Regions from separate parts of the Actinosynnema sp. NPDC004786 genome, predicted to be linked through region 1. Evidence: riboswitches for the same ligand, from Rfam matches in the RefSeq annotation. Region 1 holds a riboswitch; each other region holds the start of a gene.

Region 1 (10,319 bases):
GTTGCGGTTGACCGTGATGCCCACCTCGTGCAGGCGGTCCTCGGCCTGCTTGCCGTCCAGGTCGGACGCGACCAGGTCGACCAGGACGAGGTGCACGTCCGTGCCGCCGGTGAGCACCTTCACGCCCGCCGCGGCGGCGTCCGGCTGGGACAGCCGGTCGGCGAGGATCTTCGCGCCCTCGACCGTGCGGCGCTGGCGGTCGGCGAACTCGGGCGACGCGGCGTGCTTGAACGCCACCGCCTTGCCCGCGATCACGTGCTCCAGCGGGCCGCCCTGCTGACCCGGGAACACCGCCGAGTTGATCTTCTTGGCGAGGTCGGCGTCGTTGGTGAGGATGACACCGCCGCGCGGGCCGCCGAGGGTCTTGTGGGTGGTCGTGGTCACGACGTGGGCGTGCGGCACGGGGCTCGGGTGCAGGCCCGCGGCGACCAGGCCGGCGAAGTGGGCCATGTCGACCATCAGGTAGGCGTCCACCGAGTCGGCGATGCGGCGGAACTCGGCGAAGTCCAACTGCCGGGGGTAGGCCGACCAGCCGGCGACGATCAGCTTGGGGCGGTGCTCGGCGGCCAGGCGCTCGACCTCGGCCATGTCCACCCGGCCGTCCTCGTCCGACACGTGGTAGGGCACTACGTTGTAGAGCTTGCCGGAGAAGTTGATCCGCATGCCGTGGGTGAGGTGGCCGCCGTGCGCGAGGTCGAGGCCCAGGATGGTGTCGCCCGGCTGGAGCAGGGCGAACATCGCGCACGCGTTGGCCTGCGCGCCCGAGTGCGGCTGGACGTTGGCGAACCCGGCGCCGAACAGGGCCTTGACCCGCTCGATCGCCAGCCGCTCGATCACGTCGACGTTCTCGCAGCCGCCGTAGTAGCGCCGGCCGGGGTAGCCCTCGGCGTACTTGTTCGTCAGCACCGACCCCTGTGCCTGGAGCACCGACACCGGCGTGAAGTTCTCCGAGGCGATCATCTCCAGCGTGCTCTGCTGCCGGTGCAGCTCGGCGGCGACGGCGTTCGCGACCTCCGGGTCGAACTCCGCGAGGGAGGTGTTGAAGTGCTCGGACATGTGTGGGTCTCTCCCTTAGCTGGTTCGCTGGTAGAAGGGCAGCGCGACGACCTCGACCGGCTCGTGCTTGCCCCGCACGTCGACCGAGAGTTCCGTGCCCGGCTCGGTGTGGCCGGTGGTGACGTAGGCCATCGCCACCGAGTAGCCGAGGGTCGGCGACAGCGCGCCGCTGGTCACCTCGCCGATGCGGTTGCCGTCCGCGTCCAGCACCGGGTAGCCGTGCCGGGGGGCGCGGCGGGAGGTGGTCTTCAGGCCGACCAGGGTCTCGGTCACGCCCTGCTCGGCGACGGCGGCCAGCGCGTCGCGGCCGACGAAGTCGCCCGGCTTGTCGAGCTTCACCACCCGGCCGAGGTTGGCGTGGAACGGGGTGTGGTCCCGGCCCAGCTCGTTGCCGTACAGCGGCATCCCCGCCTCCAGGCGGAGGGTGTCGCGGCAGCCGAGGCCGGCGGGCTTGAGGTCGTGCGGCGCGCCCGCCTCCAGCAGCGCCTGCCAGACGTGCGCGGCGTCGGCCGGGGCGACGAACAGCTCGAAGCCGTCCTCGCCGGTGTAGCCGGTGCGGGCGAGCAGGGCCGGCTTGCCCGCGACCTCGGTCGGGTACGAGGCGTAGTACTTGACCGAGGTCAGGTCGGTGGGGGTGAGCGCTTCGAGGATGGCGGTGGACCGCGGGCCCTGCACGGCGAGCAGCGCGTAGTCGGCGGACCTGTCCTCGACGGTGGTGTCGAAGCCCTTCGCGCGCTCGACCAGGGCCTCGTGGACGACGGCGGCGTTCGAGGCGTTCGCGACGACGAGGTACTCCTGGTCACCGGTGCGGTAGACGATCAGGTCGTCGATCACGCCGCCGTCGGCCTCGCAGATCATCGTGTACCGGGCGCGGCCCACCCCGATCGCGGAGGCGTGGCCGACCAGGGCGTGGTCCAGCGCCGCGCCCGCCTCGGGGCCGGTGAGCACGATCTCACCCATGTGGGTCAGGTCGAACAGGCCCGCCGAGGTGCGCACCGCGCGGTGCTCGGCCAGCTCGCTGTCGTAGCGCAGCGGCATCCGCCAGCCCGCGAAGTCGGTGAACTGGGCGCCCAGCGCCTCGTGCTCGGCGTACAGGGGCGTGCGGCGGCTTTCCATCGGGCGGGTCCTCCCTGGGTGCGGGCACGCCGGCGGGCCGACCGGTCGGGTCGGCGCGGGCGCGCCCGAGAGCGTCACGTGCGAAAGGATGACACGGCCCATCGGAGACTCCTCGTCGAGTGAGCCTCCCCCTCTGCCATGAGCCTGAGAGCTTCGCCACCCGGCGCGGGCGGCTTGCACCGTGGGCGAGGCGCAGCGGGTGCGCCTGCTTTCCAGAGTTGCCTTCGTCGCGCGGTACCTGGGCCTGAGAGATTCCGGGGAGGAGTTGCTCCTTCGGCGCCCCGCTCGGGGGACTCTCCCGCGCGACATCGACGGCCGTGTTCAGTTGGTACCGCCAGACGCTAGGGGTGGCCGGCGGGCGGGGTCAACCCCGGTCACAGGCTCTTCTCGGCCCGGACGGTCTCCACGACCTTGCGCTCGGCGTAGAACGACACGAACGGGATCGTGCCCGCGAGCAGCACCAGGGCGGTGCCCTTGATCGACCAGCGGGCCTTGAGCGCCAGGTCGACGGTCAGCACCAGGTAGACGGCGTAGAGGAAGCCGTGGACGGGGCCGACGACCTGCATCATGCCCGCGTTGCCGCCCGCGTACTTGGCGATCATGGCGACCACGAGCAGCAGCAGGCCGACACCGACCACGTAAGCCATGAACCGGAACCTGGTCAACGCGCCGCTCATCGTCCTACCTTCGCCTCACCGCTGGTCCCGCGCGTGGAGCTGGGCGAGCATGCGGTTGTAGGCCGCGAGCTCGTCGTCCTCGTCGTCCGGCACGGGTGTCCTGACGGGCTCCACGGTAACCACCGGGCGCGGCGGCTCGACCACCGGCTCCCGGGCGGCCTCGGCCTTGCGGCGGGCGTCCAGCCTGCGGATGCGCCACACCATGAACGCGGGGAAGAGGCCGAACAGCGGCCACTGGAAGACGTAGCCGAGGTTCTGGAACGTGCCGCCCGCCTCGGAGAACCGCTCCCACTGCCAGTAGGCCAGGCCGCAGCACACGACCAGCGACGCCAGGCACGCGGCGGCGATGGCCAGCCGCTTGGGGGTGATGAGGCCCTGCACGCCTCAAGGGTAACGGGTGTTCCGCCCGGAGTCCGGTTCGTCCGGTTCCGGGGCGCCGGGGCCGCGCCACCGGGGCCGGGGCTCCTCGTGCAGGAGCCCGCCCCCTCAAGGCAAGGGCTCCTCGACCACAGGAGCCCGCCCCGACTCGTCGGACCTAGGCCACGCCGTCCCGGCGTTGCCTCTGCAACCTGGCCACGCACCAGGCCGCCGCGCTGCCCCGACGCAGGTGCTGGAGCACCGTCATCGGGCCGAGGCGACGACCGAGGTCGGCGGGGGTGAGCCCGGCCGCCCGGTAGTCCAGAGCGCGCTGGTCCAACGGGCTGATGCCCGCGTCCCACCACAGCTCGGCCTCGGAGAGATCGCCCACCAGCTGCCAGTAGCTGGCGGCGGCCGCGAGCAGGACCTCGGGCACCTCGGGCGCCCGCTTCCGCATCGCCGCCACGTACGCCGGATCCGCGGACTCGACCTTCACCAGGCCGCGGGGACCGCCATTCGCCCGCTGCACGGGGATCCCCGGCGCGGACGGCGGGGCTTCCGCGAGCCACGCGTCCTTGATCCGGTTCACCTCCCGCAGCTCGGCGTCGTCCGAGCGCTCAGCCGCCCACTGCCGCAACAGCTCGTCGACTCCGGAGTCCTCGACCATTCTGCCTCCTCGTCGGTCGAAGATCAGCCAATGCGACGCACCGTATTAGCGGGTACCGACAACCGCTAGACCCCGGTTTGTCTAAAACCCTGTTACCAGGGCGTTATAGCCCTCATTCCACCCGTATGGTGCAACGCTCGGATCCTGCGGTCACCGCTCGTGACCGCATTGAGCGGAGTTCGGCGACGCCGGAGGGGTCGCTAGGCGAAGAGGCTGCGGACGAAGGTGATGATCGACTCCGCGCCGGCCTGGAGCCACCCCAGGGCGGTCCGCACCGCCTGGGCGGACTCGTTCGGCTGGGTGATCAGGAGGAACAGCACCAGCGCGACCGCCGCCAGCGTCACCACCTTCTTGACGTTCACTGATCGCTCTCCGTCCGTGTCGCTCGGCCGGGCGGCCCGTCGCCGCACCGGTCGTGTCAAGCGTCATCGTCCCTCATTCACCCGGATGATGACGATCGAACGCGCCCACGTCGCCCGACTGGTCGCCGGCCCGACCACGCAACCACGCCTGAACCGCCCCTGGTGTCACCCGATCGGACGATCAAGGGGACCAGTGGTCCCGCCGATCCTGAAGGTACGGGCGCTCGCCCACCCCCCAGGCACGGACACCGAGGTTCAGCGACATCGTCTTCCCTTCGCCGCCCATCACCTGAATGCGCCGACTCACGCACCGAGCGTGACAAAGGCCGATGTCGGCTGCCACTCAATTCCGGTACCCCTTCAGGTGATTTCCCGTGCCCTTTTCGGGACCGGCCGGGGGCGCGTCAGCCGACCACCCCGGAACGCCGCAGCGCGGCGATCTCGTCCTCGCCCAGCCCCAGCTCGGCCAGCACGGCGACCGTGTGCTCCCCCACCGCGGGCGGCGGACCCGGCGCGGCCGCGGGCGTGCGGTCGAACCGCGGCGCCGGCGCGGGCTGCGCCACCCCTCCCACCTGCACGAACGTGCCGCGCTCGGCGTTGTGCCCGTGCGCGGGGGCCTCGCCGGGCGCGAGCACGGGCGCGAGGCACGCGTCGGTGCCCTCGGCGAGCGCGGCCCACTCGTCGCGCGTCCGGGTGGCCACCGCGGCGGCGATGCGGGCCCGCAGCTCCGGCCAGTTCGCCGGGTCGTGCCGCGGCGGCAGCCCGGCGTCGGCCAGCCCCAGCACGTCCAGCAGCTCGGCGTAGAACTTCTCCTCCAGCGCGCCGACGCTGACGAACCGCCCGTCGGCGGTCTCGTACACGTCGTAGAACGGCGCGCCGCCGTCCAGCAGGTTGGTGCCGCGCCGCCCGGGCCACGCGCCGACCGACGCCATCCCGTGCAGGAACGTCGTGAGCAGGGCCGCGCCGTCGACCATGGCCGCGTCCACGACCTGCCCCCGCCCGGACCGGTCCCGCTCGTACAGGGCCGCCAGCACGCCCACGGCCAGCAGCAGCCCGCCCCCGCCGAAGTCGCCGACGAGGTTGAGCGGCACGGTCGGCGGCGCGCCGTCCCGGCCGATCGGCTCCAGCGCGCCCGCCACCGCGATGTAGTTGATGTCGTGCCCGGCGCGGTCGGCCAGCGGCCCGTCCTGGCCCCAGCCCGTCATCCGCCCGTAGACCAAGCGCGGGTTGCGGGCCAGGCACTGCGCCGGGCCGATGCCCAGCCGCTCGGTCACGCCCGGCCGGAAGCCCTCGACCAGCACGTCGGACTCCGCGACCAGCCGGAGCACCAGCTCCGCGCCTTCGGGGCGGCGCAGGTCCACGCCGATCGACCGCCGCCCGCGCCCCAGCAGCGGCACCTCCGTCGCGCCGCCGATCCGGTCCACCCGGACCACCGACGCGCCCAGGTCCGCCAGCACCATGCAGCCGAACGGCGCGGGCGCGAGGCCCGCCAGCTCGACGACCTTCAACCCCTCCAGCGGGCCGGGCACTAGAGCGACCTCGCGATGATTTCCTTCATGATCTCGTTCGTCCCGCCGTAGATCTTCTGCACGCGCGCGTCCGCCCACGCGCGCGCGATCGGGTACTCGGTCATGTAGCCGTAGCCGCCGAACAGCTGCACGCACTCGTCCACGACCCGGCACAGCCGCTCGGTGGCCCACCACTTCGCCATCGCCGCGGTGGGCACGTCCAGCCGCCCGGCCAGGTGCGCCTGCACGCACTCGTCCACGAACGCCCTGGTCACGCGGGCCTCCGTGGCGCACTCGGCGAGCTTGAACCGGGTGTTCTGGAACTTGATCAGCTCCCGGCCGAACGCCGTGCGGTCCTTGACGTAGGCCAGCGTGAGGTCCACCGCCGCCTCGATGCCCGCCACCGACGCCACCGCGATGATCAGCCGCTCCTGCGGGAGCTGCTGCATCAGCTGGATGAACCCCTGGCCCTCGCCGGTGCCCAGCAGGTTCTCCGCCGGCACCCGGACGTCGTCGAAGAACAGCTCGGCGGTGTCCTGGCCGTGCATGCCGACCTTGTCCAGCACCCGGCCGCGCCGGAACCCCTGCGCCGCCGCGGTCTCCACGACCAGCAGCGAGATGCCCGTCGCGCCCTGGCCGGGGTCGGTCTTGGCGACCACGACCACCAGGTCGGCCTGCGCGCCGTTGGTGATGAACGTCTTGGAGCCGGACAGCACGTACTCGTCGCCGCGCCGCAGCGCCCGCGTCTTGACGTTCTGCAGGTCGGAGCCGCCGCCGGGCTCGGACATGGCGATCGCGCCGACGTACTCGCCGGTCGCCATCTTGGGCAGCCAGCGGCGCTTCTGCTCCTCGGTGCCGTAGGCGTTGATGTAGTGGGCGACGATCCCGCTGTGCACGCTGTTGCCCCACGCGCTGTCGCCGCACCGGGCCTGCTCCTCCAGCAGCACCGCCTCGTGCGCGAACGTGCCGCCGCCACCGCCGTACTCCTCGGGGATGGACAGGCAGAGCAGCCCGACCCCGCCCGCCTTGGTCCAGAAGTCGCGGTCCACCTGCTTCTGCGCGGCCCAGCGCTCCCGGTGCGGGACGGCCTCCCTCTCGAAGAACGTCCGGGCCAGCTCCCGCAGCTGGTCCAGGTCCTCGGTCATCCATGCGGAACGGCGAGTTGGCATGCCACCGACGTTCCCACCGGCGGGGCCGCGCCGCCATGACCGCAGCGCGCCGCGGTGACCCGTGATCGTGAGCGCAAATGTCAGGACGGTGGGTCAGACTGGGGGCATGAGGGTGCGACGGCTCGGGCCGGACGACTGGGCGACGTGGCGGGACATCCGGCTCACGGCGCTGGGCAGCGACCCCGGGGCGTTCGGCCCGACGCTCGCGCTGGAGCGGGAGTTCGACGAGGCGCGGTGGCGGGAGCTGCTGGGCCCGGACCACGGGGTGAAGGTGGTGGCGGAGGCGCCGGAGCCGATCGGGCTGGTCGCCGGCGTGCCGCACGAGGTTCACCCCGACGTGTTGTACCTGTACTCCATGTGGGTCAAGCCGGAGTTCCGGCGGCGGGGCGTCGGCGAGGCGCTGGTGGCCGACGTGCTGGCGTGGGCGCGCGAGCACGGGTGGGCGCTGGTGCAGTTGCGGGTGGTCCGGGAGAACGAGACGGCCCGGCGGCTCTACGCGCGGCTGGGGTTCGTCGGCGAGGGCGAGGTCATGGACCACCGGCTCGCGCCGGTGAGCTAATAAGTCACCTCGCGCGGTCATGGGCGGTCCCCGCGGCGGCGGTTACCGTTGAGTACATGAGCGAAGCCTTGATCTTCGACGCGGTGCGCACACCGCGTGGCAGGGGAAAGCGCGGATCGCTGCACAGCGTCAAGCCGATCACCCTGGCCTCCGGGGTGCTGGCGGCGCTGGCGCGGCGCAACGACCTGGACACGTCGGCGGTGGACGACGTGGTGTTCGGCGTCGTGTCGCCGGTCGGCGAGCAGGGCGCGGACATCGCCCGCACCGCGGTGCTGGCCGCCGGGTGGGACCTGCGGCCGGCGGGCGTGCAGCTCAACCGGTTCTGCGCGTCCGGCCTGGAGTCGGTCAACCTGGCCGCCGCCAAGGTCGCGTCCGGGTTCGAGGACCTCGTGGTGGCGGGCGGCGTCGAGTCGATGTCGCGGGTGCCGATGGGCTCCGACGGCGGCGCGTGGATGGCCGACCCGGAGACCAACATGGCGGTCAACTTCGTGCCGCAGGGCGTGAGCGCCGACCTCATCGCCACGCTGGAGGGGTTCAGCCGCGAGGACGTGGACGCGTACGCGGTGCGCTCGCAGCAGCGGGCGACGCTCGCGCGGGACAAGGGCTACTTCGACCGCTCGCTCGTGCCCGTGGTCGACCAGAACGGCTCGGTCGTGCTCGACCACGACGAGGCGATCCGGCCCGAGACCACGCTGGAGGGCCTGGCCAAGCTCAAGCCGAGCTTCGCGTTCCACGGTGACCTGGGCTTCGACGCGGTCGCCATCGACCGGTACCCGACCGTGGAGCGGATCGACCACGTCCACACGCCGGGCAACTCGTCGCAGATCGTGGACGGCGCGGCGGCGATGCTGATCGGCAGCGGGCGCATCGGCCGCGAGCTGGGCCTGACGCCGCGCGCCCGGATCACCGCGACGGCGGTCGTCGGCTCGGAGCCCACGATCATGCTGACCGGTCCGGCGCCGGCCGCGCGCAAGGCGTTGGACAAGGCGGGGCTGACCGTCGAGGACATCGACCTGTTCGAGATCAACGAGGCGTTCTCGTCGGTGGTGCTGAAGTTCCAGCGGGAGCTGGACCTGCCCGACGACAAGGTCAACGTCAACGGCGGCGCGATCGCCATGGGCCACCCGCTCGGCGCGACCGGCTGCATGATCCTCGGCACCCTGCTCGACGAGCTGGAGCGCCGGGACCTGCGGCGAGGGCTGGCCACGCTGTGCGTGGGCGGCGGCATGGGCATCGCGACGATCATCGAGAGGGTCTGATGGCTATCCACTACGAGCGGGACGACGAGGGGATCGTCACCCTCACGATGGACATGTCCGGTTCGGCGAACGTGATGAACGCCGAGTACCACCGGGACATGGGCGAGACCGTCGCCCGGCTGGAGGCCGAGCGCGACGACATCGCCGGCGTGGTGCTGACGTCGGCGAAGAAGACGTTCTTCGCGGGTGGCGACCTCAACCTGCTGATCACGATCACGCCGGAGAACGCGGGCGAGGCGCTCGGGTTCCTGGAGGAGGTCAAGGGCCAGCTGCGGCGGCTGGAGCTGCTGGGCAAGCCCGTGGTCGCGGCGATCAACGGCAGCGCGCTGGGCGGCGGCCTGGAGATCGCGCTGGCCTGCCACCACCGGGTGGCGCTGGACGACGACAAGATTAAGCTGGGCCTGCCCGAGGCGACGCTGGGCCTGCTGCCCGGCGGTGGCGGCGTGACCCGGATGGTGCGGCTGCTGGGCGTGCAGCCCGCGTTGCCGCTGCTGATGGAGGGCAAGCAGCTCCGGCCGGCGCGGGCGTTGCAGGCCGGGATCGTGCACGAGCTGGCGTCCTCCCGCGAGGAGCTGATCGCCAAGGCGCGGGCGTGGATCAAGGAGAACCCCGCGCCGCGGCAGCCGTGGGACGAGCCCGGGCACACCGTGCCGGACGTGCGGGTGGGCGACCCGAACCTGTACGGGCTGCTCGCGGCGGCGCCCGCCGTGCTGCGGAAGAAGACGCACGGCGTGTACCCCGCGCCGGAGAAGGTCCTGGCCGCGGCGGTCGAGGGCGCGCTGGTCGACTTCGACACGGCGTTGCGGATCGAGGCGCGGTACTTCCTGGAGCTGGCCGCGGGCCAGGTGGCCAAGAACATGATCGGCACGTTCTGGTTCCAGCTCAACGAGATCAACGCGGGCGGCTCCCGGCCGTCCGGGGTCGAGCGGTCGAAGGTGGCCAAGGTCGGCGTGCTCGGCGCGGGCATGATGGGCGCGGGCATCGCCGAGGTCAGCGCCAAGGCCGGGATCGAGGTCGTGCTGAAGGACGTGACGCTGGAGGCCGCGCGGCGCGGCGCCGGTGACACGCCGGGCATCACGCCGACCGACTCGGACGCCGACCTGGCGGGCTGCGACCTCGTGATCGAGGCGGTGTTCGAGAACCGGGAGCTGAAGAACCGGGTGCTGCCCGCGGCGGAGGCGGCGGCGCTGCCGGACGCGGTGATCGCGTCGAACACGTCCACGCTGCCGATCACCGGGCTGGCGTCGGCGGTGGCCGACCCGTCGCGGTTCATCGGGCTGCACTTCTTCTCGCCGGTGCCGAAGATGCGGCTGGTGGAGATCATCCGCGGCGCGAAGACGTCGGACGAGACGCTGGCGCGGGCGTTCGACTACGTGCTGCAGATCGGCAAGACGCCGATCGTGGTGAACGACAGCCGCGGGTTCTACACGTCGCGGACGTTCGGCACGTACGTCACCGAGGCGGTGTCGATGGTGGCGGAGGGCGTGTCGCCCGCGTTGATCGAGAACGTGGCGCGTCGTGCGGGCATGGCGGTCGGCCCGCTGGCGGTGTCGGACGAGGTCACGTTGACGTTGCAGCTGAAGATCCGG
Region 2 (10,319 bases), on a different contig from region 1:
GCCAGCCGATCGCTCGCCTCCAGCACCGCCGACTCGGTCGCCGGGTCCAGCGCGGCCGTGGCCTCGTCCAGCAGCAGCAAGGTCGGCTGGACCAGCTCGGCCCGCGCCAGGGCGACCAGCTGCCGCTGGCCCGCGGACAGCCCCTGGCCCCGCTCGCCGACCTGCTGGTGGAACGCCGACGGCAGCGAGGCGACCACCGGCAGCGCGCCCACCGCCCGCACGGCCGCCTCGACCTCGGCCCGGCTCGCGTCCGGCTTGCCGTAGGCGACGTTTTCGGCGACGTCGCCGCCGAACAGGTGCGCCTCCTGCGGCACGACGCCGAGCCGCTGCCGCAGCTGCGACAGGTCGTAGTCGCGGACGTCCACCCCGTCGACCAGCACCGCGCCCGCGGTCACGTCGTAGAACCGCGCCACCAGCTTGACCAGCGTCGACTTGCCCGCGCCGGTCGCGCCGACGAACGCCACCGTCTCGCCGGGGGCCACGCGCAGCGACACGCCGTCGAGCGCGGGCCGGGTGGCGCCCTGGTAGGTGAACGTCACGTCCCGCAGCTCCACCTCGCCGCGCAGCGCCCGCACCGGCACCGGGTCGGCGGCCGGCGGCACGGTCGTCGGCGTGCGCAGCAGGTCGGCGATCCGGCTCAGGCCCACCCGGGCCTGCTGGTACCCGTCGAACACCCCGGACAGCTGGTACAGCGGCGAGAAGAACAACCCCAGGTACAGCACGAACGCCAGCAGCACACCGGGCGACAGCGTCCCGTCGGCCACCCGGTACGCGCCCACCACCAGCACCCCGGCCTGCGCCACCCCCGACAGCAGCGACAGGAACGGGAAGTACGTGGCGATGTACCGCTGCGCCCGGATCCGGGACCGGCGGTAGGCGTCGCTGCGCGCGGCGAACGCCTCCGCCGACCGCGCCTCCCGCGTGTACGCCTGCGACACGCGCAGCCCCGACACGTTCTCCTGCAGGTCGGCGTTCACCGCGCTGACGCGCTCCCGCGCCTCCGCGTACGCGGCCGACGACAGCCGCTGGAAGATCACCGTCGCGATCAGCAGGACCGGCAGCACGGCCAGCGCCACCAGCGCCAACCCGGGGTCGGTGGCGACCAGCGCGACCGCGATGCCGACCACGGTCAGCACGCTGATCGCGAACGTCGTCAGCCCGGTCTGGAGGAAACTGGACAGCGCGTCCACGTCCGTGGTCATCCGGGTCATGATCCGCCCGGCCATCTCGCGCTCGTAGTAGTCCAGCCCGAGCCGTTGCAGGTGGGCGTAGCTGCGCACGCGCAGCAGGTACAGCAGCCGCTCGCCGACCCGCGACGTCACCACCGTGCCCGCCGCCGCGGACACCCACCCGGCCAGCACGAGGGCGAGGCTGATCCCGGCCGCCGCCCACAGCCAGCCCGGCTGACCGCCGACCACCCCGCGGTCGACCCCCAGCCGCACCAGGTTCGGCGTCGCCACCGCCAGCGCCGTGTCCACCAGCAGCAGGCCGGCCACGCCGAGCATCGCCCACCGGACCGGCCGCAGCAGCGTCCGCAGCCGGAACCCCGGGTCGGGCGCCCTCGGGTCCTCGCCGCGCAGCACCGGCACGTCCCGCGCGGGCGGCAGGGCGTGCACCCGCGCCATCAGCTCCGGGGTCGGCGGGGTGCCGCCGAGCAGCGCCGACGTGCCGCCGCCACCCCGCGCCCCGGTCGCCGGACCGGCCGCCCGGTTCGCCGCGCGCACGGCCAACCCGTCGGACTCCGACTCCGGCCACAGCTCCGGCGTCGTGCCGTCGGGACCGGGTTCGAGCCGCGCGTCGGCCCGCGGGTCCACCTGCTCGATCGCCTCGCCCGGACCGGCCAGCAGGTCGCGGTAGAGGCGGCAGCGCCCGTGCAGCTCGGCGTGCGTGCCCACGTCGACCACGCGGCCCGCGTCCAGCACCGCGATGCGGTCCGCCAGCGCCAGCGACGACCGCCGGTGCGCGATCAGCAGCGTGGTCCGCTCGGCCGTCACCGCGGCCAGCGTCCGGTGGATCGCGGCCTCGGTCGCGTTGTCCACCGCCGACGTCGCGTCGTCCAGCACGAGCACCCGCGGGTCCGACAGCAGCGCGCGGGCCAGCGCGACCCGCTGCCGCTGGCCGCCCGACAGCGTCAGCCCCCGCTCGCCGACCACGGTGTCGTAGCCGTTCGGCAGCGCCTCGATGAACGCGTGCGCCTCGGCCGCCCGCGCCGCCGCCCGCACCTGCTCGTCGGACGCGTCCGGCCGCCCGTAGGCGATGTTCGCCCGCACCGTGTCGGAGAACAGGAACGCCTCCTCGAACACCGTGCCCACGGCCTGGCGCAACGACGACAGCCGCAGCTCGCGCACGTCCACCCCGCCGACGGACACCGCGCCCTCGTGCACGTCGTAGAACCGGGGCAGCAGCAGCGACACCGTCGACTTGCCCGACCCCGCCGTGCCCACGATCGCCAGCGTCTCGCCGGGCTCGACGCGCAGCGACACCCCCGACAGCACCGGCTCGCTGCGCGTGTACCCGAACGTCACGTCCCGCAGCTCCACGGCCACCGGACCGGCGGGCACCTCGCGCTCGCCGTCCACCACGTCCGGCTGTGAGTCGATCAGCTCGTACACCCGCTCCACACCCGCGCGGGCCAGCTGGGCGGTCACCATCAGGCTCGCCAGCAGCCGGGTCGGGCCGACCAGGGTGGCCACGTAGGTCGCGAACGCCAGGAACGTGCCCAGCGTCACCTCGCCCCGCAACGCCAGCCAACCGCCCAGCGCGAGCACCGCGACCTGGCCGAGGTAGGGCAGCGAGCCCAGCGTCGCGGCCGGCCGGGACGTCAGCCGCGCGGCCCGCATCCGCTCGGCGAACAGCAGCCTCGCCCGCGACTCCAGCCGCGAGACCTCGCGCTCCTCCTGCCCGAACCCCTTCACCACGCGCACGCCGGTGACGGTCTCCTCGACCTGCTGCGCCACGTCCGCCGCGCGCTGCTGCGCCGACCAGGTCGCCGGGAAGAGGGTGAGCCTGCTGCGGGCCGCGACGACGCCGACCGCGGGCAGGATCACCAGCGCCACCAGGGTCAGCAGCGGCGACAGCCAGAACATCGCCACCACGGCGGCCACCGCGAACACCACCGTGCCGAACGCCAGGGGCGTCATCGACAGCAGGCTGTTGACCAGCTGGAGGTCGGTGATCGAGCGGGACACCACCTGGCCGGTGCGCAACGCGTCCTGCTTCGGCCCGTCCAGCCGCTGCACCGCGCCGAACACCGCCTGGCGCAGGTCGTGCTGCACGTCCACGGCCAGCTTGCCGCCGAGGAACCGGCGCACGAACGCCGTGCCGAACGTCAGCAGCTCCAGCCCGACCAGCGCGGCGGCCAGGACGGCGAGCCGGTCCGTGCGGCCCGCCATCGCGTCGTCCACCGCGACCTTGATCAGCAGCGGGCCGACGGCCTGCAACCCCACGCCCACGACGGCGGCCAGCACGGACCACACCACGAGGGCGCGGTGCTGCCAGCACGCGGTGGCGAGCCTGCGGATCCAGCCGTCGGAGGTAGTCACCCGACCCACATTAGGTCCGCCCACCGACGCGGTGGCCGCGACGGATGTGACGAAGGCCGCCCCGAAGTTCCGGGCGGCCTCCGTCAGACGATCAAGATCACGCGATCAGGTGATGTCCTTACGCTGGGTGGCCGCCCAGCCGCCGAGGAAGAACAACGCCGTCCACACCAGGAAGATCAACCCGCTCAGCCACCAGTCGAACGCGCCCAGCGCGCCGCCGAGGGCCCGCAGGCCCTCCACCATGTCGTCCGGCACCACCCCGGCGTTGGCCAGGAACAGCGACGTCGCCACCGACCCGGTCAGGCCGTTGACCGCGCCGTTGGGCAGGAAGCCGATGATCTCCGGCAGGCCCTGGGACGCCAGCACGAGCTGGATGCCGTTCTCCACGATCAGCATGTAGAGCAGCAGGACCACGGTGGTGCCCACGACGCTGGTCATCAGCGCGCCGACGCCGACCCCGAACATGGTCATCAGGATCGACGCGAGCACGCCGACCCCGGCCAGCGCGAGCCAGCCGCCCGCGTCGGGCAGCGAGCCGGAGTCCGAGGTGAGCGCGGTGCCGATGCTCACCGCGGCCACGATCACGATGCCGAAGATCGCGCCCCACGCCACGTAGACGATCATCTTCGCGGCCAGCGCCGACACCCGGTTCGGCGCGGTGAGGAACGTGGTCGTGATGGTCTTGCGGTTGATCTCGTTCGCGATCGCCAGGCCGCCGAAGATCATCGGGAAGATCGTGGCCACGTTGATGCTGCGGGCCATGCCGAACACCGACAGCTGCCACTGCGACGGGTCCACGTTGAGCAGCGCGGCCAGCTCCTCGGCCTCGGAGCTGCTCATGAAGTCCGAGACGGTCTTGAAGATCGCGCCCGTGCCCAGCGCCCAGCCGAACGCGAGCAGCACGGTCGGGATCATCAGGCCCCACCACAGGCCGGTGGTGGTGGTCTTGCGGAACTCCGACTTGATCAGGTTGCCCATCACGCACCGCCCCCGAGGCCGCCCTGACCCTGGTTCGGACCGTACGGGTTGTCCTGCGGCGGCGGCTGGGACCCCGGTGGTGGTTGGTAGCCCTGCGGCGGCTGCTGGTACGGCTGCGGACCGGTCGGCGGCTGCGCCTGGTGGGGCTGGGCCTGGTACGGCTGGGCCTGGTAGGGCTGGGCCTGGTAGGGCTGCTGGAACGCCTGCGGCGTCTGGTAGCCGGGTTGCTGCTGGTAGCCGGGCTGGTAACCGGGCTGCGCGTACCCCGCCTGCTGGTAGCCCTGGCCGTACCCCGGCTGCTGGTAGGCGACCGGCTGCGCCTGCTGACCCGCGTACTGGCCGTTGGTGAGCTGGAAGAACAGCCGTTCGAGGTCGGCCTTCTCCTCCTGGATGCCGTAGATCGACACGCCCGCCCGCAGCGCGGTGTCGGCGACCTGCTTGGCCTCGACCCCGGCGATCGCGAGCCGGCCGTCGGGCAGCTGCTCGATCGCGGTGATCCCGCCCTCGGTCAGCGCCGCGACCAACGCCCCGGTGTCGGACGGCTGCACGAGCACCCGGCCCTGCTGCTGCTCGCGCAGGTGGTCCAGCGGCCCGTAGTACATGGTCTGGCCGCGGCTGATGATGACCACCTGGTCGACGGTCTGCTCCACCTCGGCCAGCAGGTGGCTGGAGATCAGCACGGTCCGGCCGCTGCGCGCGTAGGACTGCAGGAACGTCCGCAGCCACGCGATGCCCTCCGGGTCCAGCCCGTTGGCCGGCTCGTCGAGCACCAGGATCTGCGGGTCGCCGAGCAGCGCCGTGGCCAGCGCCAGCCGCTGCTTCATGCCCAGCGAGAACCCGCCCGCCTTGCGGTCGCCCGCCGCGCCGAGCCCGACGAGCTGGAGCACCTGGTCGGCGCGCGAGTCCGGCACGCCGATCGCGGCGGCGTAGACGAGCAGGTGGTTGCGGGCCGTGCGCTTGGGGTGGAAGCCCTGCGCCTCCAGCACCGCGCCGACCACCCGCGCCGGGTTGCCGAGCTGGTCGAACGGCCTGCCGTTGATCAACCCGGTGCCCGCGGTCGGGGTCACCAGGCCGAGCAGCATGCGCAACGTCGTCGTCTTGCCCGCCCCGTTGGGGCCGAGGAAGCCGGTCACCGAACCGGGTTCCACCGTGAAGCTGAGGTTCTGCACCGCTGCGACCGGACCGAACTGCTTGGTCAAGTTCTGCACCACGATGCGGCCACTGCCGTCGTGCACGCGTCCCTCCCGAGTACTCCTACCGGGCGTCATCCTGCCCTAGGAGGGTTACTCGGGGAGGGCGTGTCGTGGTTTCGAGGCCACCTTCGGTATCTCGGTCGTGGTCTCCACCTCGGACGAACGGCGCAGCGTGCGCAGCGGGCGACGGCGCTCGCGGTGCGGCAGGCCGTCGCCGATGAGGTGCTGGTGGGCCATCGTCCACACCTGGCACGGCCACTTCCGGTGCCGCAGGACGCCGGGGCACGCGCCGCAGCGGCCGTCGGGATCCGGTTGGTGCACGGTCAGCAGCAGCCGCCACCCGTCGGCCAGGCGGTGGATCTCGGACCGCGCGAGCGGCACGAGGGACTCCGCCTCGCCGCGCTCGACCGCCTCGTCCACACTGGCCAGCCGGCGCAGCACGGCCGCCCGCAGTGCCTCGTCCACGCCCGTCACATCCTGTCGGCGACTTGGTCGAGCAGCCGGTGCAGCCGACGGGTCTGCGTGACGGACATCACAGCGGACTCGCCCGGCGGCGCGACCAGCAGGACTCGGTCGTCCTCGACGAGCACGGTCATCGACCGGTCCCGCCCGAACGGGTCGTGGCAGTCGATCCAACCTTCGGGTTCAGCCATCTGCACTCCGATCGGCGGTGGCGCGGCAGGGGGCCGCGCGAGCGGACGACCCCGCTGCGTAGCCACGGGGCTCCCGTCCTGTGCATCGGTCGCCGGGTCGTCGTGACTTACCTGTTACGACGCGAATTCACTCATTCGCCTGAGGTCGCGCACGGTGCGTGGTCGAGGTCCGCGGAAATGTCGGCCGGCTCGGTGGGGTCGCTGGGCACGGAGCCGGGTTCGGCGCTAGGATTGGTCACGCGGCCCGCTCCCAGTGACCCCCAGGCTGGTTGAGCGGGCCGTCTTCATCGCCGAAGGGCCCCGCTCACAGCACGTGAGCGGGGCCCTTCGCGTCGGGGGCTCAGAACTCCAGCGGCGTGTGGGCCATCCCGTGCGCCTCCGCGACCGGCAGGTTGGTCAGCAGGCCGTCGTGCGCGTTCAGCCCGAGCGCCAGGGACGCGTCCGCGCGCAGCGCCGCCTCCCAGCCGTGGTCGGCCAGCGCCACGGCGTAGGGCAGCGTCACGTTCGTCAACGCGTAGGTGGACGTGCGGGGCACCGCGCCGGGCATGTTCGCCACGCAGTAGAAGACCGAGTCGTGCACCTGGTAGGTCGGGTCGGCGTGGGTGGTCGGCCGCGAGTCGGCGAAGCAGCCGCCCTGGTCGATCGCGATGTCCACGAGCACCGAGCCGGGCTTCATGTCGGCCACCAGCTCGTTGCTCACGAGCTTCGGGGCCTTCGCGCCGGGCACCAGCACCGCGCCGATCACCAGGTCGGCCTCCCGGACCGCCTGCTCGACCGAGTAGCGGTTGGAGGTCACGGTGCGCAGGCGGCCCTGGTAGAGGGCGTCGATGTGGCGCAGCCGGTCGACGTTGGTGTCCAGGATCTCCACGTCCGCGCCCAGGCCCACGGCGATCGCGGCCGCGTTGAGGCCGGCCACGCCGCCGCCGATGACGACCACGCGTGCCGGGTGCACGCCGGGCACGCCGCCGGGCAGCACGCCGCGCCCGCCCGAGGGCTTCATCAGCGAGAACGCGCCGACCTGCGGCGCGAGCCGGCCCGCGACCTCGGACATCGGCGCGAGCAGCGGCAGCGCGCCGTTCGGCGTCTGCACGGTCTCGTAGGCGATGGCGGTCGTGCCGGAGTCCAGCAGCGCCTGCGTCAGCGGCCGGTCGGCGGCCAGGTGCAGGTAGGTGAACAGGACCTGGCCCTTGCGCAGCCGCGGGTACTCCTCGGCCACCGGCTCCTTGACCTTCAGCACCAGGTCGCCCTCGGCCCACACGTCGTCCGCGGTGGCGAGGACCTTCGCGCCGGCCGCCAGGTACTCCTCGTCGGTGATGGCCGAACCGAGGCCCGCGCCGGCCTCGACCACCACGTCGTGGCCGCGCTGGGTCAGCTCGTGGGCGCCCGCCGGGGTCAGCGCGACGCGGTACTCGTGGTTCTTGATCTCGCGGGGAACTGCGATCCGCACGGTGGGCTCCTTCGGCCGTTGTTACACCCAAGGTCCGTCAACGGGTGATCGGTGTCATCGTGCGGCCGGCACGAACGCGCCGGGAACCGGTTGTGCCGGCCGCACAAGCCGGACGGCGCGTTGACACCCGTCCGGGGCGGCACCTAGCGTGCGGGCCAACCAACTGAACATCGGCCGCGGCGCGTCGTGAGCGCCGGAACCCGCGCGGGAGAGACCTCGGTGCCACGGCCGGGGCGCCGAAGGAGCAAGTACCCCGCACACTCTCAGGCAGCGAGAACCGCTCGGGTGAGGCGACTCTGGAAAGCGCGCCCTCCGGCGCGCACCCACGGTGCAAGCCGCGACGTCGCGGCGAAGCTCTCAGGTCCCAGGACAGAGTGGGGATCCGGACCTCGCCGTTAGGGAGCGCTGTCGTGACTTTTCCGGACAACCTGCTTTACACGCCCGAGCACGAGTGGGTCGACTGGGCGCCGGGTACCCAGGAGCCCGTGGCGGTCGGGATCACGTCGTACGCCGCGGGGTCGCTGGGCGACATCGTCTTCGTGGAGCTGCCGGAGGTCGGCGCCGCGGTGACGTCCGGCCAGGTGTGCGGCGAGCTGGAGTCCACCAAGTCCGTGAGCGACCTGTACGCGCCGGTCAGCGGCGAGGTCGTGGCGGTCAACGAGGACGCCGTGCGGGACCCGTCGTTGATCAACAACGACCCGTACGGGGCCGGCTGGCTGTTCAAGGTGGCCGTGACCGACGCGACCGGGTTGCTGACCGCCGCCAAGTACGCGGAACTGACCGGGGACTGACGTCATGGCGATCAGCGTGTTCGACCTGTTCTCGGTGGGGATCGGACCGTCCAGCTCGCACACCGTCGGCCCGATGCGGGCCGCGATGATGTTCGCGGACCGGCTGGGTCCCGTGCTCGGCTCGGTGGACCGGGTGCGCGTCGAGCTGTTCGGGTCGCTGGGCGCGACGGGCCACGGGCACGGCAGCCCGAAGGCGGTGCTGCTGGGGCTGGAGGGCCACCGGCCGGAGGAGGTGGACCCGGTCGAGGCCGAGCGGCGGACGGCGGAGATCCGCGCCATCGGGCGGCTGCGGCTGGGCGGCGTGCGGGAGATCGCGTTCCGGGAGGACGCCGACCTGGTGATGCACCGGCGCAAGTCGCTGCCGCTGCACCCCAACGGGATGAGTTTCGAGGCGTACGCGGGTGGGTCGGTGGTCGACTCGGCGGTGTACTACTCCGTCGGCGGCGGGTTCGTGGTGGACGAGACGGCCACCGGGACCGACCGGATCAAGGCCGACGAGACGCGCGTCGCCCACCCGTTCCGGACCGGTGACGAGCTGCTGGCCCGGTGCCGGGAGACCGGGCTGTCGATCAGCGAGGTGATGCTCGCCAACGAGCTGTCGTGGCGCGACGAGGCGTCGGTGCGGTCGGGCCTGCTGCACATCTGGGGCGTGATGCAGGAGTGCGTGGAGCGCGGCTGCACGGAGCAGGGCGTGCTGCCCGGCGGGTTGAAGGTGCGGCGGCGGGCGGCGGAGATGCGCCGCCGGCTGGCCGCCGAGCACTACGCCACGGACCCGTTGCGGGTGATGGACTGGGTGACCCTGTTCGCGCTGGCGGTGAACGAGGAGAACGCCGCGGGGGGTCGCGTGGTGACCGCGCCGACCAACGGCGCGGCCGGCATCGTGCCCGCGGTGCTGCACTACTACACCCGGTTCGTGCCCGGCGCGTCCGACGACGGGGTGGTGCGGTTCCTGCTGACGGCGGGCGCGGTCGGCGTGCTGTTCAAGGAGAACGCGTCGATCTCGGGCGCCGAGGTGGGGTGCCAGGGCGAGGTCGGCTCGGCGTGCTCGATGGCGGCGGGCGGGCTGGCCGAGGTGCTGGGCGGCACGCCGGAGCAGGTCGAGAACGCGGCCGAGATCGCGATGGAGCACAACCTGGGGCTGACATGTGACCCGATCGGGGGACTCGTGCAGATCCCGTGCATCGAGCGCAACGCGTTGGCGTCGATCAAGGCGATCACGGCGGCGCGGATGGCGTTGCGGGGGGACGGCGCGCACTTCGTGTCCCTGGACAAGGTCATCAAGACCATGCGCGAGACCGGCAAGGACATGAAGGTCAAGTACAAGGAGACCGCGCGCGGCGGGCTCGCGGTGAACGTCATCGAGTGCTGACCCGCGCCGGGGTCGCCGTCCTCGGGGGCGGCGACCCCGGCCACGCGCGCGATCCCGACTGCGTGCACGGCTTCCGCCACGCGCGGCTCCGGCTACGTGCGACCTCGGCCAGAGGAGCGATCCCGGCCACGCGCGCGACCCCGGCGCTCGAGGTGGTCCTGCGGTCAGGGGGAGCCGGCCGTCAGGGCAGCACGGACTCGATCGCCTTCACCACCGCCTCATCCTCCGGCTCCGTCGTCGGCCGGAAGCGGGCCACCACCTCGCCCGACGGGGCGATCAGGAACTTCTCGAAGTTCCACTGCACGTCGCCCGCCGCGCCGTCGGCGTCCGCGACCGCCGTCAGCCG
Region 3 (10,319 bases), on a different contig from region 1:
TACGAGGTCGTCACGGGCGCCCTGAACGGCCGGGCGGGCAGCTTCGTCCTGCACCACGTGGGCGGCTTCCGCGGCGGCGTGGCGGATTCCACCGTCACCGTGGTCTCCGCGTCCGGCGATCTCGCGGGCCTCACCGGCACGGGCCGCGTCACGTGGCCGCAGGGCGAGCCGGGCCGGTTCGAGCTGGACCACCGGATCGGCTGAAGGCCCGCCGGACGCGCGGAACCCCGGCCGCCCGAGGGCGACCGGGGTTCGCGGGTCGATCGGTCAGCCGCCGTAGGCCGAGACCGGCGGGCAGGAGCAGACCAGGTTCCGGTCGCCCTTCGCGCCGTCGATGCGGCGCACGGGCGGCCAGATCTTCGGCGCGGACGTGCCCGCCGGGAACACCGCCACCTCGCGGCTGTACGGGTGGTCCCACTCGGCCGCGATCGACGCCGCCGTGTGCGGCGCGTTGCGCAGCGGGTTGTCGTCCACCGGCCACTCGCCCGAGCCGACGCGGTCGATCTCGTGCCGGATCGCGATCATGGCGTCGATGAACCGGTCGATCTCGCCCAGGTCCTCGCTCTCCGTGGGCTCCACCATGAGCGTGCCCGCCACCGGGAACGACATGGTCGGCGCGTGCAGCCCGTAGTCGGCCAGCCGCTTCGCCACGTCGTCCACGGTCACGCCGGTCGCCTTGGTGATCGGCCGCAGGTCGAGGATGCACTCGTGGGCCACGAACCCGCCCTCGCCGGTGTAGAGCACCGGGAAGTGCTCGTCCAGCCGCCGGGCCACGTAGTTCGCCGCCGCCACCGCGGTCAGCGTCGCCCGCCGCAGGCCGTCCGCGCCCATCATCCGCACGTAGGCCCACGAGATCGGCAGGATCGACGCCGAGCCCCACGGCGCGGCGCTGATCGGGCCGACACCGGTCGCCGGACCGGCCGCCGGCTGCAACGGGTGGTTCGGCAGGAACGGGGCCAGGTGCGACCGCACGCCGATCGGCCCGACGCCCGGACCGCCGCCGCCGTGCGGGATGCAGAACGTCTTGTGCAGGTTCAGGTGCGACACGTCCGACCCGAACTTGCCGTACCGCGCCAGCCCGATCAGCGCGTTGAGGTTCGCGCCGTCCACGTACACCTGGCCGCCCGCGTCGTGCACCAGCCCGCACACCTCGCGCACGGTGTCCTCGTACACGCCGTGCGTGGACGGGTAGGTGATCATGATCGCGGCGAGGTCGTCGCGGTGCGCCTCGACCGTCTCGCGCAGGTGCCCGACGTCCACGTTGCCGCGGTCGTCGCACTTGACGACCACGACCCGCATCCCGGCCATCACGGCGGACGCGGCGTTGGTGCCGTGGGCGCTGGACGGGATCAGGCACACGTCGCGGTGGTCGTCGCCGTTGGCGCGGTGGTAGGCGCGGATCGCCAGCAGGCCCGCGAACTCGCCCTGGCTGCCCGCGTTGGGCTGCAACGACACCGCGTCGTACCCGGTGACCTCGGCCAGCCACCGCTCCAGGTCGCCGACGATGCCCAGGAGGCCCTCGGCGTCCGACGCGGGCGCGAACGGGTGCAGGTCGGCGAACTCCGGCCAGGTGATCGCCTCCATCTCGGCCGTGGCGTTGAGCTTCATCGTGCACGAGCCCAGCGGGATCATGCTGCGGTCCAGCGCGACGTCCTTGTCCGACAACGCCCGCAGGTAGCGCAGCAGCGCGGTCTCGGAGCGGTGCGCGTGGAACACCGGGTGCGTCAGGTAGTCGCTGGTGCGGCGCAGGTCGGCGGGGATGCCGTCGGCGGTGTCGGCGTCCAGGCCGTCCACGTCGGCGACGGTCACGCCGAACGCCTTCCACACGAGCCCCAGGTGCTCGCGCGTGGTCGTCTCGTCGCACGCGATCGACACCACGTCCGCGTCCACCTGCCACAGGTTCACGCCCAGGTCCCGCGCGGCGGCGACGACCTCGGCCGCGCGGCCCTCCACGCGCGCCCGCACGGTGTCGAAGAACTCGCCGTGCACGACCTCGACGCCGCCCTCCAGCAGGCCGGCGGCCAGCACGGTCGCCATCCGGTGCGCGCGGGTCGCGATGTCCTTCAGCCCTTCCGGGCCGTGGTACACCGCGTACATCGACGCGATCACGGCGAGCAGCACCTGGGCGGTGCAGATGTTGCTGGTGGCCTTCTCCCGGCGGATGTGCTGCTCGCGCGTCTGGAGGGCGAGGCGGTAGGCGACGGAGCCGTCCGCGTCGACGGACACGCCGACGAGCCGGCCCGGGAGCTGCCGCTCCAGGCCCTGCCGCACGGCCATGTACCCGGCGTGCGGCCCGCCGAAGCCCATCGGCACGCCGAACCGCTGGGTGGTGCCCACGACCACGTCCGCGCCGATCTCGCCGGGCGGGCGCAGCAGCGCCAGCGACAGCAGGTCGGCCGCCACCACGACCTGCGCGCCGGCCCGGTGCACCTCCTCGATGACGCCCGCGTGGTCGCGGACCACGCCGGACGCGCCGGGGTAGGACAGCAGCACGCCGAAGAAGTCGCCGCCCAGGCCGAGCCCTTCGAGGCCCTGCGACAGGTCGGCGGTCACCACCTCGATGCCCAGCGGCTCGGCGCGGGTCTCGATCACGGCCAGCGTCTGCGGCAGCGTGTCGGCGTCCACCACGAACCTGGCCGACTTCGACCGGCCGGCGCGGCGGACCAGCGTCATCGCCTCGGCCGCGGCGGTGGACTCGTCCAGCATCGAGGCGTTGGCCAGCGGCAGGCCGGTCAGGTCGGCGACCATGGTCTGGAAGTTCAGCAGCGCTTCGAGGCGGCCCTGGGAGATCTCCGGCTGGTACGGCGTGTACGCGGTGTACCAGGCGGGGTTCTCCAGCACGTTGCGGAGGATGACCGGCGGCGTCGTGGTGTTGTAGTAGCCCAGGCCGATCATCTGCGTCATCGGGCGGTTCCGCGCGGCGAGGGCGCGCAGCTCGGCCAGCGCCTCGGTCTCCGTGGCGGGCTCGGGCAGGTCGAGCGCCAGGTCGCGCTCGCGGATCGACTCGGGGACGGCGCGCTGCGCCAGCTCCTCCAGCGACCCGACCCCGATGACGTCGAGGATGCGGGCCAGCTCGGCGGGCCGCGGGCCCACGTGCCGGTCGGCGAACGGGGTGCCGTGCTCGAGTGCGGCGAGGGGGATGCGGTCCTGCGTCATCGGTGCTGGCCTCCAGGGCTCCGGACAGACTCCTGCCGTTGCCCTCCCCCTCTGTCTTCTGCCCGACGTCGGGCGCCTGAGAGCTTCACCCGGAGGCCGGGCTTGCACCGTCGGCGGGGTCGGCGTGCTGCCGACCCGCTTTCCAGAGGCGTCTCACCCGCACGGTCCTTGCGCCTGAGAGGTTCCGGGGAGGATTTGCTCCTTCGGCGCCGAGACTGGCTCGGACTCTCCCGCGCGGGATAAAGCGACTACGCGCGAATGGTACCCGGCGGGGACGCCCTCGGAACCGCCGGCGCGACGTGGATCTCAGTTGCCGCCGGGCCTCGCCGGGTCAGCCGATGGCCCGGGTGCGACGGCGGCGGGACAGCTCGTCGTCGGCCGCCTCCACGATCTCCGCGCCGTCCGCGCGTTCGGCGGGGAAGTCGTGGATCGTGCCGCTGATCTCCCGCATCGCGCCGCTGACCGCGATGCCGAACACCCCCTGGCCGCCCTGGAGCAGGTCGACCACCTCCTCCGGGGAGGTGCACTCGTAGACCGTGGTGCCGTCGCTGAACAACGTGATCCGGGCCAGGTCCTGCACGCCGCGGCGGCGCAGGTGGTCGACCGCGACCCGGATGTTCTGCAACGAGACGCCGGTGTCCAGGAGCCGTTTGACGACCTTGAGGACCAGGATGTCCTTGAACGAGTAGAGCCGCTGGCTGCCGGAGCCGTGAGCGCTCCTTATCGTCGGGTTGACCAGGCCCGTGCGCGCCCAGTAGTCCAGCTGGCGGTAGGTGATGCCCGCGATCTGGCACGCGGCGGGGCCGCGGTACCCGACCAGTTCGTCCGGCAGCGAGGAGTCCGGGAACAGCTCACCCTGTTCGCCGGATCCGGCCCGGATGGGCGCTTCCTCGACCACGCCTGCCTCCCCTCGGTCCGGCCACGACGACCGGCGACCAACGTGAAGCCGCCGCGGTGTCGGGAAACAACACCGTGGCAATTCACCTGAGTTCGACGGTAAGACCGCCTAGGGGGCAGGTCAACGCGACGCGCGGGGCGTGTCTGACCTCAACGTGAGGTAGAGGTTGAGAGAGTCGCTTGGCGTAAGCCATTCGGATGACGTTTAGTGATCGTTTAGCCGAGCAAGGTTGACGTTGTGTAACCCGGACACGTGACACCCGTAGGTGGCACGCGGGGTTGATCCACAACTCACCGCACACGCTTGCGGAGGGCCGTCCACGGCGCGCGGCCGACGTTCCGGCCCTTCGCAGGTGTCGTGCCGGGTCAGGCACCCGACCCGCTCGTCCGCGCCCGGTCGGCCGGAATTGTCGGTGTGTGCCGGCAGGATCGAAAACGGGGTTCCCCCGGGCGGGTACCCCTGCGCGAGCACGACCGGCGGCCCGGTCAGGCGACGACCCGGTGACGCGGCGACCCGGTCAGGCGGGGTGGTGGAACGCGGCGAGGGCTACGCGGCAAGGCGCGGTGAAGCGGCCGGGCAAGGCGAGGCAGCGCGGCGAGGTGGTGGGAGCGGCGCGACGGGAGCGGCCGAGCGAACAGTCGGCTCCCTCGACCCGGGTCGGGCCGGCGGCCGACGTGATCCGGCGGAGACCTGGCGGGCGGATCGATCCTGGTTCAGCCGCCGCAGCAAGCCCGGCGGGAGCCGAGCCGGGTTCAGCCGCCGCGCCGAGCCGCACGCGGGATCCGAGCCGAGCACGCAGCGCGCCAGAGGTGCCAAGCGGTGCCGTCGGAGCGGCCGAACCACGCCGGTCCGGCCCGGCCGTGCCGCCGAGCCGGAACCCACGACCTCCGTGTCCGCCCCGCAGAAGACTCCCGCGGAAGACCCTCGAGGAAGACCTACGTGTCCGCCCCGCGGAAGTCCTCGGGCGAAACGGAGTCGAGGAACTCGCGGAACTTCTCGACCTCGTCCTCCTGCTCGTCCGGGATGATCAACCCGGCCTCCGCGAGCACCGACTCCTCCGCGTGGATCGGCACGCCGATCCGCAGCGCCAGCGCCACCGAGTCGCTCGGCCTCGCCGACACCCGGATGTCGCCGTCGAACACCAGCTCCGCGAAGTACGTGCCCTCCTGCAAGTCCGTGATCCGCACCTGCTCCAACTGCCGGCCGAGGGCTCCGATGACGTCCTTGAGCAGGTCGTGCGTCAACGGCCGGGCAGGACGGACACCTTGCTGCTCCAACGCGATCGCCGTGGCCTCGACCGATCCGATCCAGATCGGCAGGTACCGTTCGCCCTCGGTTTCGCGCAGCAGCAGGATCGGCTGGTTGGCGGGCAGTTCCACCCGCACGCCGACGACGCGCATTTCGCTCATCGGGTCTCGCCTCCCTCAGCGCGCTGAAATTCTGGCGTCCCCGCTACCAACGAGGATCCCCCACGTACTCTTTCGACGCTACCCGCCAAGCGGGCCCTCTGCGCAACCGCCCGCCCCTCGCGCATCACGATGCGGACACGCCTTCACCTCGGCGAAACCGGTTTACCCGCCACATCACGCAAGCCCACCTTCACCAAGAGTGTGTGCAGCGTTACGGACAGCGCCGCCAATTCGCGGACGACCTCGGCCCGGTCGCGCTGCCGGGACGCCGCGCCGGCCGCCTGTTCCACCAACCCGACCTCGCGGTCGGCGGCGACCCGGAACGGCCGCAGGTGACGCGCTTCCAACCCGTGCTCTGCCATGGCCCGCGCGGTCGCGGCGATCTGCACCGCGTCGTGGTCGTAGAACCCGCCCGCGCCGGCCCTGACCAGGCCGTGCTGCTCCAGGTCCGCCAGCGCGCCCGGCTCGATGCCGGCCCGCGCCAGCAACTCCTCGCGGGTGACCCGGTGCCCGGCCGCCGGACCGGGGTCGGTCACCCTCGTCGCCTTCACGCCGCCGCCCTGGTCGGCGGCGTCCAACTGCTCCCTGATGACCTTCAGCGGCAGGTACCGGTCCCGCTGGGCGGCCAGGATGTACCGCAGGCGGTCCACGTCCGCGGTCGTGAACTGCCGGTAGCCCGACGCCGTGCGCGCCGGGCGGACCAACCCCTCCGACTCCAGGAACCGGATCTTGGAGATGGTGACGTCGGGGAAGTCGGGACGCAACAGCGCCAGCACCGCCCCGATGCTCGACCCGCCGCGTGGCCGCCCGGCCGCCGTCACCGGAGCCCCATCGCTCAGGCCCCCTGGCCCCCGGCGCCCGGACCGGTCAGGAACACCAGGCGGAACTTGCCGATCTGCACCTCGTCGCCGTTGGCCAGCACCGCCTGGTCGACGGGCTCGCGGTTGACGTAGGTGCCGTTGAGGCTGCCCACGTCGATGACCACGAACTCGCCGCCTTCGCGGCGGAACTCCGCGTGGCGACGGGAGACCGTCACGTCGTCGAGGAAGATGTCGCTGTCCGGGTGCCGCCCCGCGCTGGTGGTGTCGCGGTCCAGCAGGAACCTCGAACCCGCGTTGGGGCCCCGCTTGACCACGAGCAGCGCCGAGCCGGCGGGCAGGGCGTCGACGCCCGCGACGGCCGGCTCCTGGGCGGGCGCTTCCGCGCCCTCGACCTCGGCGAGGAAGTCGGCCCGGAAAACGGAGGTCCGCTCCGGGGACTGCTCGGGCGGAACGCCTGGCCCGTCGTTCGTGCTCACCTGAGCTCTCCTCCTGCTGCTGGAACCTTCGTGACCGCTAGAACTTATCGTGCCCGAACCCTTGTCCGAGGGGCGGCTCCCCCACCGACCGAAGAGCCGCTTGAAGATCGACGTCACCCCTGTGCCACCAGCTCCTGGTACGCGGCGGCGTCGAGCAGGTCCTCGACCGCGGTCGGGTCCTCCAGCCGCAGCTCCACCATCCAGCCCTCGCCGTACGGGTCGCTGTTCACCAGGTCGGGCTGCTGGTCCAGCGAGTCGTTGCGCGCGACGACCTCACCGGCGAGCGGCGCGTAGATGTCCGAGACGCTCTTGGTCGACTCCACCTCGCCCAGCGTCTGACCGGCCGCGACCTGCTCGCCCAGCTCGGGGAGCTGGACGAAGACGACGTCGCCGAGCTGCTCCTGGGCGTAGTCGGTGATGCCCACGCGCACGGTGTCCTCACCTGTGCGCAGCACCCACTCATGTTCCTCGGTGTACTTGAGCTCCTCGGGAATCACCGCGGTGTGCTCCTTCAGTGACGGTGGATCTTCGCTGCCGGATCTTCCCACGTCGGCGTTCAGGCCGGCGCGACACCCGGCCGTCGCCGCATCGCGAGGGTGAACTGGTAGACGTACAGCACGCCCGACCACAGGTACAAGGCCCCGCCCCACACCATGAACCCGTAGGCCACGGGGCGCGCGATCTGCGCGGCGGTGGAGGAGCCCTGGGCGAGCAGGAGCATGGGGAACGCGTAGAGCAGGTTGAAGGTGGCCGCTTTGCCGAGGTAGTTCACTTCGAAGGGGCCGTAGCCGCGGGCCCGGAGCACGGGCAGGCAGGCCCCGACGGCCAGCTCGCGGGCGACCAGCACCGCCGCCACCCACCAGGGCACGATGTCGCGCACGACGAACGCCACCAGGGTGGCCAGGATGTAGAGCCGGTCGGCGGCCGGGTCGAGCAGCGCGCCGAGCCTGCTGGCCTGGTCGAGCCACCGGGCGATCTTGCCGTCGAGCCAGTCGGAGAGGCCGGCCGCGACCAGCACGACCAGCGCCCAGCCGTCCGCGTGGGGGCCGAGCAGCAGGTACAGGAACAGGGGCACGCCGAGCAGCCGCAACACGCTCAGCGCGTTCGGGATCGTCAGCAGCCGGTCGGCCGGATCGTGCGACACGTCCGCACTGTAGAGGTCCGCCCGGCGTGCCCCGGTGGCCGACTCGCGCGGTGGCCTGACCGGCGGGTTCACCGCCCCCGGTCGGTTGACGCGCGGTGACGGTCCGATCCGCGTGCGTCACGCGGGCGGGTGCCGTCCGTCGTCGGCGGGGTGATCAGTTGCTCGAACGGGTGCGGCTCCAGCCGCGGCGTTGCAGTTCTGCGCCGCTGAGCGCCTGCGGACGACCCCGGTCGTCGACGCCGACCCAGCGGGCCCGGAAACCTTCGAGCACGTACGCGTGGCCCTTGCTCCAGACCACGCTGCAGGGGGCTGTGGGCAGCGGCGCGGCTCCCGCGGCGCCGGCACGCGCTGCCCTCGGCTTCGCCGGCTCGGACTCGGTTTCCGTTCTGGTGCTCATGTGAAATCCCTCCACCGGGTTGGTCGCCCGCGACCCTCGCGGCGTTATCCCCGTCACCCGATTCTGCGCGACTGTGGTCGAGACCACCTCCGCGTGCGGGCACCCCGGCGGTCGGCGGGCCGATGCGTCGCCGAGCTGCGGACGACCGCCGGGAACGCTTCCCCCGAGGTGTAACCGGCCCGGGCGGGGCGAAACCGTTCACCGTCCGTCATCCGCCGCACGCCGAACGGCGCACTACACTGGTACTGATCACGCACCACCATGAGCTTGTGGTGCCGCCCAGCGCTACGTACGGTGGGTGGTGCAGCGGTTGAGCCAACAGCCGCGCCGGGAAGTCCGGCTAGCGGGCACGTTCCGCCACGCTGCAGTCAGTGTTGCGCACCCTTCCGTGCGTCCGGGCTTCCCGTCCAGCAGTTCCAGCTGAAAGAGGAGTGCCTCGTGACGGTTCAGGATCCGAACGTCGTGGCGACGAGCGGAGCCGAGTCCGCCGACAGCACCCGTGCCGGGCAGCTCGGGCTGACGACCCGCGCCGCGGTGGAGGGTGTCACCGTGCTGGCGGTCAGCGGTGAGGTGGACATGCTCACCGCGCCGCAGCTGCGCGCCGCCGCGCTGCCCCACCTCGACGCGGACGGCACGCTGGTGCTGGACCTGTCCGGGGTGAGCTTCCTCGGCTCGGCCGGCCTGGCCGTGCTGGTGGAGGCGTCGCAGCAGGCCAAGCGGCGCGGCGCGGAGTTCCGCGTGGTGGCCGTGGAGCGCGCCGTGACCCGTCCGCTGGCCGCGACCGGCCTGGGCGAGGTGTTCAGCGTGTTCACGTCGGTGGAGCAGGCCGTGGCGGCCGACAGGACCACCCGTTGAGGTGACGCCGTGCCCCTAGACGTGCGGTACGAGGTCGACGACCTGGTCCACGCCCGCCGCGACGAGTGCGCGGCGGGCGTGGCCGTCTTCGGGCGCGCGCACGACGACCCGGTTGCCCGCCGCGGCGGCGGCCTCGGCCACCGCGCGCAGGCTGCGGACCAGCCCTTCGTTGTGCTCGCCGAGGGCGCGCAGGTCGACCACGACCGGCACGGTGCCGCCGCGGGCGGCGGTGAGGATGCGACGGCGGACGGAGGGCGCGGCGTGCGCCGGGACGTCGCCGCGGACGTGCACCTCGACCCAGCCCTCGCGGGTGGTGACGTCCACTGGATCGGGTGGTTGGGCGGGGGTCAGGTAGGTGCCGCGGGGCGTGTGCCGGGGGGCCATGACGAGGGTCACGGTGGTGCCGTCCGGCCTCCGGTCGACCAGCACCTCGTCGACGTTCTCTCGCATCAGCAGCAGCCCGCGGCCGCGGGCGGAAAGCACGGGCGGTGGCACGCGCCATCCCCCGTAGTCGGTGATGACGACGCGCACGCCGCCGTCGGGTCCGGCCTCGGCGTGGATGTGCACGACCCCCTGCTGGTCGGGGCCGTAGGCGTGCTCCACGGCGTTGCTCGCCGCCTCGTTGACCGCGAGCAGGAGGTCGTACCGGTCGTCCTCGGACAGCCCTTCGGCGGACAGCCAGGCGTCGAGCTGGGCACGGACGGCCGAGAGCTGCCCGGCGTGTGCCGGGAACTCCGTTCGCCAGTGGTGGTCCGCGAGTTGATCGGTCAAGGGCCCTCCCGTCGCACCAGTCAGTCTTCCCAGCCCGCGCGTCGGCTACACGTGTGAGCGACGATCAATTCGGGTACGGATAGCGTCAGCAGCACAACGAGAGAGAACGGACGACGAGGTGAGCGTGTCGCACACTGAGCCGCAGAGCGGCGAGTCGGAGAACGCCCTGGCCGGGGTCGAGTTGCGGATGGCGGCCGACCCCACGCAGCTGTCGGTCGTCCGGGCCGTCGCGGCGGACATCGCCATGAGGCAGGACTTCGACCTTGACTCCATCGAGGACCTGAAGTTGGCGGTGGACGAGGCGTGCTCGACCCTCATCTCGCTGGCCGACCAGGGCGCGGTGCTGAGCGCCCAGTTCGTGGTGGTGGACGGATCGGTGCAGGTGTTCACGA

Evidence for each region. Region 1 has a riboswitch for glycine ahead of gcvT (glycine cleavage system aminomethyltransferase GcvT). Riboswitches for the same ligand answer to the same signal wherever they lie in the genome.
Region 2: it holds a riboswitch for glycine, as region 1 does, so the genes downstream of both, gcvH (glycine cleavage system protein GcvH) here and gcvT (glycine cleavage system aminomethyltransferase GcvT) in region 1, are expected to answer to the same signal.
Region 3: it holds a riboswitch for glycine, as region 1 does, so the genes downstream of both, gcvP (aminomethyl-transferring glycine dehydrogenase) here and gcvT (glycine cleavage system aminomethyltransferase GcvT) in region 1, are expected to answer to the same signal.

Annotation. Positions count from the first base shown of each region.
Region 1 is NZ_JBSGBG010000051.1:1,139-11,457, forward strand. It holds gene glyA (serine hydroxymethyltransferase) at 1-1,056, opposite strand, end outside; gene gcvT (glycine cleavage system aminomethyltransferase GcvT) at 1,072-2,172, opposite strand; glycine riboswitch at 2,299-2,393, opposite strand; glycine riboswitch at 2,395-2,483, opposite strand; gene ACWEFJ_RS32980 (DUF3817 domain-containing protein) at 2,547-2,849, opposite strand; gene ACWEFJ_RS32985 (hypothetical protein) at 2,865-3,230, opposite strand; gene ACWEFJ_RS32990 (helix-turn-helix transcriptional regulator) at 3,385-3,873, opposite strand; gene ACWEFJ_RS32995 (hypothetical protein) at 4,074-4,235, opposite strand; gene ACWEFJ_RS33000 (CaiB/BaiF CoA transferase family protein) at 4,640-5,764, opposite strand; gene ACWEFJ_RS33005 (acyl-CoA dehydrogenase family protein) at 5,764-6,888, opposite strand; gene ACWEFJ_RS33010 (GNAT family N-acetyltransferase) at 7,019-7,471, shown strand; gene ACWEFJ_RS33015 (acetyl-CoA C-acetyltransferase) at 7,528-8,730, shown strand; gene ACWEFJ_RS33020 (3-hydroxyacyl-CoA dehydrogenase NAD-binding domain-containing protein) at 8,730-10,319, shown strand, end outside.
Region 2 is NZ_JBSGBG010000004.1:167,558-177,876, reverse strand. It holds gene ACWEFJ_RS05490 (ABC transporter ATP-binding protein) at 1-3,551, opposite strand, end outside; gene ACWEFJ_RS05485 (ABC-2 transporter permease) at 3,648-4,520, opposite strand; gene ACWEFJ_RS05480 (ATP-binding cassette domain-containing protein) at 4,520-5,755, opposite strand; gene ACWEFJ_RS05475 (hypothetical protein) at 5,804-6,178, opposite strand; gene ACWEFJ_RS05470 (hypothetical protein) at 6,184-6,366, opposite strand; gene ald (alanine dehydrogenase) at 6,707-7,813, opposite strand; glycine riboswitch at 8,009-8,103, shown strand; gene gcvH (glycine cleavage system protein GcvH) at 8,224-8,604, shown strand; gene ACWEFJ_RS05455 (L-serine ammonia-lyase) at 8,609-9,973, shown strand; gene ACWEFJ_RS05450 (glutathione peroxidase) at 10,155-10,319, opposite strand, start outside.
Region 3 is NZ_JBSGBG010000022.1:23,600-33,918, reverse strand. It holds gene ACWEFJ_RS20895 (DUF3224 domain-containing protein) at 1-204, shown strand, start outside; gene gcvP (aminomethyl-transferring glycine dehydrogenase) at 268-3,156, opposite strand; glycine riboswitch at 3,309-3,399, opposite strand; gene ACWEFJ_RS20885 (MerR family transcriptional regulator) at 3,488-4,054, opposite strand; gene ACWEFJ_RS20880 (bifunctional nuclease family protein) at 4,990-5,463, opposite strand; gene ftsR (transcriptional regulator FtsR) at 5,607-6,284, opposite strand; gene garA (glycogen accumulation regulator GarA) at 6,299-6,760, opposite strand; gene gcvH (glycine cleavage system protein GcvH) at 6,874-7,257, opposite strand; gene ACWEFJ_RS20860 (CDP-alcohol phosphatidyltransferase family protein) at 7,317-7,904, opposite strand; gene ACWEFJ_RS20855 (hypothetical protein) at 8,059-8,301, opposite strand; gene ACWEFJ_RS20850 (anti-sigma factor antagonist) at 8,740-9,156, shown strand; gene ACWEFJ_RS20845 (ATP-binding protein) at 9,172-9,927, opposite strand; gene ACWEFJ_RS20840 (ATP-binding protein) at 10,052-10,319, shown strand, end outside.